Regions from separate parts of the Lysinibacillus sp. HST-98 genome, predicted to be linked through region 2. Evidence: riboswitches for the same ligand, from Rfam matches in the RefSeq annotation. Region 2 holds a riboswitch; the other holds the start of a gene.
What was found. Region 2 has a riboswitch for FMN ahead of ribE (riboflavin synthase). Riboswitches for the same ligand answer to the same signal wherever they lie in the genome.
Positions count from the first base shown of each region.

Region 1 (4,438 bases), 260 kb from region 2:
CACTTGCCGAAGATTTAGCACATGAAGTTTATGTACGAGTGTTGCGCTCATACGATCAATTTGCAGGGAATAGTAGTGAGAAAACTTGGCTATTTGCTATTGCTAAAAATGTAGCGATTGATCATTTTAGAAAGCAAGCTGTACGTCAAAAGCATTCACATGATTTCTTTGACTGGGAAACGGAACAGCTCCATTCAACCACGCCATCACCGGAAGATATACTACAGGCCAGTGATGAATTTATGCAGGTAGAATCAGCACTTGAAAACTGTACAGGTGACCAAAAAATGGTCATTATTATGCGCTATTTTCAAGATTTATCGATTGCAGAAACAGCGCAAATACTAGATTGGACAGAAGCTAAGGTAAAAACGACCCAGCATCGAGCCATTAAATTTTTAAGGCAACAGCTACAGCCGATTAGAGAACAGGAGGCGAAACGGCAATGACACATAAGCCATTTGATGATGAACAGCTTGAACATGTCTTGAACAATGCCCCTAAGCTTTCTGACCGCCGTTCAAAAGAAGAAATATTAAATCGGTTAATGGCAGATGCTCGCTTGCAGGATAATAGTCACCTTCAAGAAGCAATACAACAACCTATAGAGAATGAAGAAGCACAATCAGAAAGTAAACCTTTAATTCAAGATGAACGACCATCACGTTTAAAGTTCCGGAAAATGCCGATTTTTCCGAGTGTAGCAGCAGTTTTCGCGATAACGGTACTCGTTGGCTTCATGTTCATGAATAATGGCGCTAGCCAAAAAGATCTCGCTAGTACGCCAGAAAAGGCTAATTACGCTACTTTACAGGAAGATCGTTCTGCTAAAGAGGCAGCAACGCAGGATGAGGCACTTCAATCCAGTATTGTATCGGAGCATGAGCGTATGTTATCTTTACGGTCGTCTGTCTATGAGGAAGATGTGAAAGATGCTGTCGTTTTCCGTATTGGTTTGGCAGGACGCGATGCAGAAAGTGTTCCGATGACATATGTGATACCAAATGAGCGTGTAGCAACTGATTTTGGAACAGAAAAGCCTTCTACCTTACAGATGTATGAAAAATATGCTCCTCAAATAGATGAAGAAGCCAAAGGGTTTACGGAATATCATCCTTTTAAAGGTGAACTGAAGGAGAAGGAAGACAAGCTTGTCCACGTTTTACCAAAGGACAATGACTATGATGTTGCATCAGCTACCGTTAATGAATACAAAGGGACTTTAGAGGATACCTTCTCGGATTCTGAATATACGGAAGTTGAGATTCAAAATGAAGATGGCACACCTTATGCGTTTTCTCAAGAGGGTGAGCCAAGTCAAGCCATGTCATTAACAAACGCTAAGCATTTTAATTATTATTTATACCAAGATGGTAATGGGGCAGAATATCTGTCGCCAGATTTCCGTCAAACATTTGCTAATGTTACAGAGGCACTTACACTAATGAAAAACAAAAATGATGATGTTTATGTAACAGTGGTTCCTGAAAACGTAACATATACCGTGAAAGAGGAAGCGGAAGGTGTAGTCGTAACATTCGACATTCCCTTAGATTTAGCATCGATGGAGCCAATTCGCGCTACCCAATTGATTGAAGCTATGATGTTAACTGCTGCTAGCTTTGACCAACAATTACGCTTAGATAATGTGGTCCAAGAAAGCTGGGAAGGATTCGATTTAAAAACGTATTTGCCAAAGCCTGTGGGGCCAAATAAACAATATATGCCTTAGTCAGAATCAAAAATGGAGCATCCCTGTAACATGGAATGCTCCATTTTTATAATACATACAAATCTAATCGGATTTTTTTAAGCAGAACTATTTACTTTTTCTTAATAATTAATTATAGTAAGGTTGTAGTATAAAATAATATGATTCATCTTCGGGGCAGGGTGAAAATCCCGACCGGCGGTAATAGAGTGGTGAACCGTTAATGTTTCCATTAACTCGAATGGTTTATGCTTCGCTCTTCAGCCCGCGACCTGTGCAAATTTATTTGCATGGCTGACTTGGTGTGATTCCGAGGCCGACAGTTAAAGTCTGGATGGGAGAAGATGGAGGTACGATCGTCATTCATTGTTATGAAATAAACTATGACCGAGCGCTTTTTTTGTATGGCTTTTTAAACGGTGCTCAAAAATAGTTTAAATTGACGCTTATTCGTCATGCCTTTCTCCCTTGTGCTCTTCATGCATAAGGGTTTTTTCGTGCTAACAATTGAAAGATCGTCACCTTTCTTCTTGCGAGATTGAATCAGCAAAGAGGAGAGAGTTTTCTATGAAGAAAAATGTTAAACTCCAATCGTTTATTACGATTGGTATGCTGAGCAGTATTTCGTTTTTATTAATGCTTTTTAATTTCCCAATTCCACCATTCCCAGCATTTTTGGAAGTGGACTTTAGTGATATGCCTGCATTAATAGCAGCCATCACAATGGGGCCTGTAGCTGGTATTTTAGTAGAATTATTTAAAAATGTATTGGATTGGATTTTCTCTGGAACGCCAACAGGTGTGCCAGTAGGTCATATGGCCAACTTTGCAACAGGTATTTTATTTATTTTACCAGTAAGCCTTATTTTTAATCGCTTTAAAACAATTGCTGGTCTTGTTGGAGGTTTAGCGACAGGAACAGTCGTAATGGCAGTAGGGATGAGTATTTTAAACTACGCAGTATTTTTACCGATGTACACATACTTCTTAGGAATGGAACCTGTTGTAGGTGACTCACTTTATAAAATGATTATCGCTGGGATTTTACCATTTAACATTGTGAAAGGTATTTTATTAACGGCTATTATGGCGTTTTTATTTACAACAATGCGCAAATGGATCGACCGCCAGCGTTCTATCTATATAACAAAATAATTTTTACTAACCTCGGGTCATATACCTGAGGTTTTTTTATTGGAAGGAACAATAGATAGGAAAAAGTGTGAAGAATAGAAAGAACAAAACTAACGGATAAATACAGAAAAAAGTAATAGGGTAAAATAGTTAACTAGTACTTTATAATTATAACCTAGTCGAAAGCTACATTTTCATGTAAAATAGAGAAGAGTTTAGAATGTTTGAGGAGTTTGAAGAGATGAGTGGAAAAAAAGGACAATGGTCTAGTAAATTAGGTTTTATTTTAGCATCAGCTGGTGCGGCGATCGGACTAGGGGCAATTTGGAAACTGCCCTATGTAACAGGACAAAGTGGTGGAGGAGCATTTTTCCTTATCTTTGTGTTATTTACCTTGTTAATAGGACTACCAATGTTATTGTCCGAGTATGTGTTAGGACGTGGTACACAATCCGAGGCTGTAACAGCGTATAAAAAAATTGCTCCAACTAAGCCAGGCTGGGCTTGGATTGGTCGAATGGGCGTGCTAGGCTGTTTTTTATTATTAACTTTTTATAGCGTAGTCGGAGGTTGGATCTTTATTTATAGCGGGCTAGGTGTAGCTGGCGCGGTAATTGATCCAGCAGTAGATCCAGCTGAATTATTTGGAAAAATTATAGGCACGCCATGGATTACGCTAGTTGGTCTAGTGTTGTTTACATTGGTCAACGTACTTGTGATTTCATTAGGTGTACAAAATGGGATTGAAAAGGCCAATAAATGGATGATGCCGTTACTTTTCATAATGTTCATTGTCCTTGTTGTGCGTGCTGTTACATTAGATGGGGCAATGGAAGGGGTAAAATTCTTCTTATGGCCTGATTTCTCGAATATTACGGGTAAGGCATTATTAGAAGCCCTCGGGCAATCGTTCTTTGGGTTAGCAGTTGGCTTTTCTTGTCTAGTTACATATAGCTCTTATCTAAAAAAAGATGTCAGTCTTCCGAATTCAGCAGGTTCTGTAGTGCTGTTAACCGTGCTTGTTTCATTTTTAGCAGGTTTAGCAATTTTCCCTGTTGTGTTCGCCTTTGATTTAGAGCCAGCAGCGGGTCCGGGTTTGCTATTTATGGTGCTACCAACAGCTTTTAGTCAAATGCCATTCGGTGAAGTGTTTTTAGCTATGTTTTTATTGCTATTTTTATTTGCTACATTAACGTCATCATTTAGTTTATATGAGATTATCGTCGCGGCATTTATGGAGCATAGTCAGAAATCCCGTCCAATGTGGACGCTTATACTTGGTATAGTCGTATTTATTGCAGCTATTCCAGCAGCACTTTCTTCGAGTGTTTTATCGGATATAATGATTTTCGAGAAAAGTATCTTTGATGCAACCGATTTTTTAGTGTCAAATATCATGCTTCCACTAGGGAATTTATTCATTGCTATTTTTATTGCCTATGTAGTAGATAAAGAATTTGTGAAGAGAGAATTGCTAACGGGTAGTCAAATGGGACAAGGCTATTACTCGACATATCGTATGTTAATGTTAGTTGTTGTCCCGTTTATCATTCTAGTTGTGTTTGTTAATATGCTACTGCAGTATTAAAGAAA
Region 1 is NZ_JAENHX010000002.1:317,055-321,492, reverse strand. It holds gene sigX (RNA polymerase sigma factor SigX) at 1-449, shown strand, start outside; gene JIN86_RS07220 (hypothetical protein) at 446-1,732, shown strand; FMN riboswitch at 1,876-2,061, shown strand; gene JIN86_RS07215 (ECF transporter S component) at 2,279-2,866, shown strand; gene JIN86_RS07210 (sodium-dependent transporter) at 3,087-4,433, shown strand.
Region 1: another riboswitch for FMN. It lies ahead of JIN86_RS07215 (ECF transporter S component); the one in region 2 lies ahead of ribE (riboflavin synthase).

Region 2 (4,438 bases):
GGATCATCGACTTTTCCGTTACAAAGGTAATAAAGAGTAGTAACACAACTATCGTCACCATCGTCGAGATAAAGGCTGTAATGGTTTTACTATTTGTTTTATTGATATAGAAAAGGCTAATACAGCTAATGATCGTACAGGCAATAAACGTCAAGATGATAGGGCTATTTTTAGGGTTTGTCATTAAAAAAATGGTGACAAAGAGTACACCAAAGTTTAGGAATAAAGAAAGAAATGAGCGTATCCCCTGTCTACCGCCGACTAGAACCATTAACACGCACAATATAACTGCTAATAAGACGACAACATTCATTCTCGAACCCTCTTTCGATTAATGAAAAATATAGCGGTATACAGACTAATAGGAATCGTAAGGACAACACCAATACCCCCTGCTAAGGCACGGGCTAATTCTAAAGAAAGATTTAAGGACAATGTAAGCCCTAATGTGGAAGAATTTTTTAAATAGAGAATAATCATAGGTATGGAGCCGCAAAGGTAGGCAAAGAATAAAATACTTGTAATAGTACCCATGATATCTTTACCGATTTCATGTCCCGAAGATTTAAGTGCTTTGACAGGGATCGTAGGATCTTGCTCGTATAAAGCAAAAATCGAGGAAGCCATTGTAATAGAAACATCCATTACTGCCCCGAGTGAGCCAATAAATAAACCTGCCATAAAGACGGTACGATAGGGACGCGTTAAAAATTGCATTTCTTCATAACGAAGACCATTTTCACCTGTCAACCACATTACAATAGAGCTTATGATAAGCGCTAGAATAGTGCCTAAAAGTGTGGACACGATGGCTACATATGTTTTTGTATTTAATCCACTAATAAGTAGTAGCGAGATAATTGTAAATAGCACCGCACAAATGCCGCTGACTACTAATAGGCTTACGCCCCCATGCTTCACATAAAGATCTAATGCGAATGATAAAATCACAGCATTGACCACCAGGCTAATGATAGAAAATAAGCCTTGTCTTTTACCTATAATAAGTAGGGCAAAAATAAAAATCCATGCAATCATTACCATGGTTTGATCACGTTTTAAATCGACAATGGTTCCTGTTAAAACTGATTGTGCTGTGCGACCATCTAGCGTGACAAAGATTTCATTGCCTACATGGTATTCTTGATCAAAAGCACCAGACGAAGAATAGTCATTCGTCAAATGAATGGATTGCCCCTTATGCTGACCATTTTTGATAATGGCCATAATTTCCTGTGTAAATAAAAAATCCCTATTTTCATACATGTCTGTCATTGGTTCTGATTTTGTTACATCCACTTGCGTTATTTTCGCTATCGGTCGATCATAAAATTGTTCATTATGATGTACGAAAACAATCGAAACCCCACAACAGAATGCTAATAGGGCATAGAAAATAGCTTGTTTAAAAGGTATATTTTTTAAAAATGTCAAGTAAATGACCTCCAAACGGCTACACTGAATAGTCACTTGTAAAGGAACGTTTTTTTGATTAAGAAGTTCCATTAACAGGTTAAATGTCATCATTTTAATAACATCTTTTACATTTTTTAAGTCTCGTCAGAGCTGTTTAAAATTTATGCTTCCAAAAAAATTTAAAAAGAAGGATGGATAATATAATAAAATAGTGTTATCGTAAGACTAGCTAAATAAAAATATTCTTCGGGGTAGGGTGAAATTCCCGATCGGCGGTGATGAAGCAATTCAAAGTCCGTGAGCGCAAGCTGATTTGGTGCAAATCCAAAACCGACAGTTACAGTCTGGATGGGAGAAGGGTAAAAATGCGAACTTTTTAAATTGATTCTAATTTAGAAGGTTTATTTGACTATGCATTTATTACAAAACTTCCCAATCACCTTGTGGGAAGTTTTTTTATTTAGCTACAATCGAATAGAAGATGTTCTTCGGGGTAGGGTGAAATTCCCAATCGGCGGTGATGAAGCAATTCAAAGTCCGTGAGCGCAAGCTGATTTGGTGCAAATCCAAAACCGACAGTGATAGTCTGGATGGGAGAAGAACGAATGAGATAACAGTCTATGAAAAAATTGTTTTCAAATAGGCTTATTTGTTGATGTCTTATACTCCCAAAACCCCTTTGATGTAAAGGGGTTTTTATTTTTATATTGTTAACGAGAGAAGGGAGAAGGATAAGGATAAGGCACAAAAAAAGGTGGATCAACTTTAAAAGTAAAGAATAGAAGTGCTAATAAAGTAGAGTAGGTGATGGAATGTTTACTGGACTTGTAGAGGATATTGGTATCATAAAAGCCGTGCAAAGCGATCGGAACAGTATGAAAATTACGATTCAATCAGCCAAGATAACGGAGGATGTCAAGCTTGGTGACAGTATAGCGGTCAATGGAGTTTGTTTAACGGTGACCCATTTCACACAACAGCAGCTTACGATGGATGTTATGCCTGAAACAGTCAAAGCAACAAATTTACAGCAGCTGGCAATAGGTGATTCTGTTAATTTGGAGCGGGCCATGCCTGCTAATGGACGATTTGGAGGTCATTTTGTTGCTGGTCATGTTGATGGAGTCGGCAAAATTTTGCGAAAACGTCCAGTGGCAAACGCCGTTTATATTGATATCGAAATGTCTGAGGAACTAACCAACTTTTGTATTCCAAAGGGTTCCATAACAATTGATGGCACAAGCTTAACCCTTTTTCATGTTGAAGCCAATAGTGTCACGATTTCGCTCATTCCTCATACTTACAAAGAAACCGTTTTAGGTTTGAAGAGGGTTGGAGCAATCGTTAATATTGAAACCGATTTAGTCGGAAAATACATTATAGGGCAATTAAAAAAAGGGCAAACAACGCCAGCTATTACAAGAGATTATTTAGCACAACATGGTTTTTAAATCATAGAATAGGAGTTGATCATCATGCTACATTCAATTGAAGAAGCCATAGAGGATTTAAGGCACGGCAATATGATTGTGGTGGTTGATGATGAGGATCGAGAAAATGAAGGAGATCTTCTGGCACTCGCTGAATTCATCACACCAGCAACAATCAACTTTATGGCAACCAATGGTAGAGGTTTAATTTGTACGCCGATTTCGCAGCAGCTTGCACAAAAGCTAGATTTATATCCAATGGTTCAGCACAATACGGATAACCATCAAACCGCATTTACGATAAGCATCGACCATGTAGAAACAACGACAGGGATTAGCGCCTTTGAGCGTGCGCTAACGATACAAAGGATGATAGAAAAGCAAGCTAAGCCGACTGATTTTCGTCGACCAGGCCATATTTTTCCGTTGATTGCGAAAGAGCAAGGAGTGCTGCAACGGAGAGGGCACACAGAGGCGACGATTGATCTAGCGAAGCTTTGTGATAGTGTACCAGCAGGTGTTATTTGCGAAATTATGGGGGATGATGGGCACATGCTTCGGTTTGAAGAACTGACAAAGTTCGCTGCACATCATGGCTTAAAAATGATATCGATAGAAGCATTGGTTGCATATCGTAAACAATTATCCACTAATAAATCTAAAATTTCTATGTAAAAAGGAGAAAAAACAATGGGTCAAACATTTGAAGCACAATTAATTGGAACGGATTTGAAAATTGCAGTAGTAGTGGGTCGTTTTAATGAGTTCATTACTAGCAAATTATTGGATGGGGCAATGGATGGTTTAACTCGTCATGGGGTTGATCCTGCATTTATTGATGTTGCATGGGTACCAGGGGCTTTTGAAGTTCCTTTTATGGCAAAACAACTGGCAGAAACAAAGAAATATGATGCCATTATTGGTTTAGGTACTGTTATTCGTGGCTCTACAACACACTATGACTATGTTTGTAATGAATCTGCAAAAGGCATTGCCAATGTGTCATTGTCAACGAATGTACCTGTTATTTTTGGAATTGTTACTACCGAAAATATTGAACAGGCAATTGAACGTGCAGGAACGAAATCTGGTAATAAAGGCTATGATGCGGCAATGTCTGCAATTGAGATGGCAAATCTAAAGAAAATGATTGGTTCAGGACAATTTGAATAGTCGTCACAACATTTGTTTCTTTGAATATTTTGAACAACCATGGGAAAAATATGCTTAAGTGTATTTATTGAATGTGATTGTTTTCATAAATGTACTAATCTTGAGCTGGCTCAGTAGGAGATGAGAAGTATTTCATCAATGGAACAAATTAATTTGAAAATGTTGAAATCACTATTTCAACGCTCTGCTGATGTGATTTTCCAACAATATAATTTTCAGCAATATACAGTACATTTGATAACTTGTGATGCAATGGTCAATGAGCAAATTCTTCAAACTGTGGTTGTTCAACGTGTTCAATCTTTGTTAAGCAATGTCACTGAGGACATGCTAGAGGAAGAAATCGAACAGCATTTACACATTCCCTATTTACAAAAGATTTTATCGAAAGAGGATGCGGTAACTAGGGTCTATAAAGG
Region 2 is NZ_JAENHX010000002.1:52,418-56,855, reverse strand. It holds gene JIN86_RS05780 (YibE/F family protein) at 1-313, opposite strand, end outside; gene JIN86_RS05775 (YibE/F family protein) at 310-1,434, opposite strand; FMN riboswitch at 1,655-1,780, shown strand; FMN riboswitch at 1,897-2,022, shown strand; gene ribE (riboflavin synthase) at 2,229-2,867, shown strand; gene ribB (3,4-dihydroxy-2-butanone-4-phosphate synthase) at 2,892-3,521, shown strand; gene ribH (6,7-dimethyl-8-ribityllumazine synthase) at 3,537-4,019, shown strand; gene JIN86_RS05755 (spore germination protein) at 4,158-4,438, shown strand, end outside.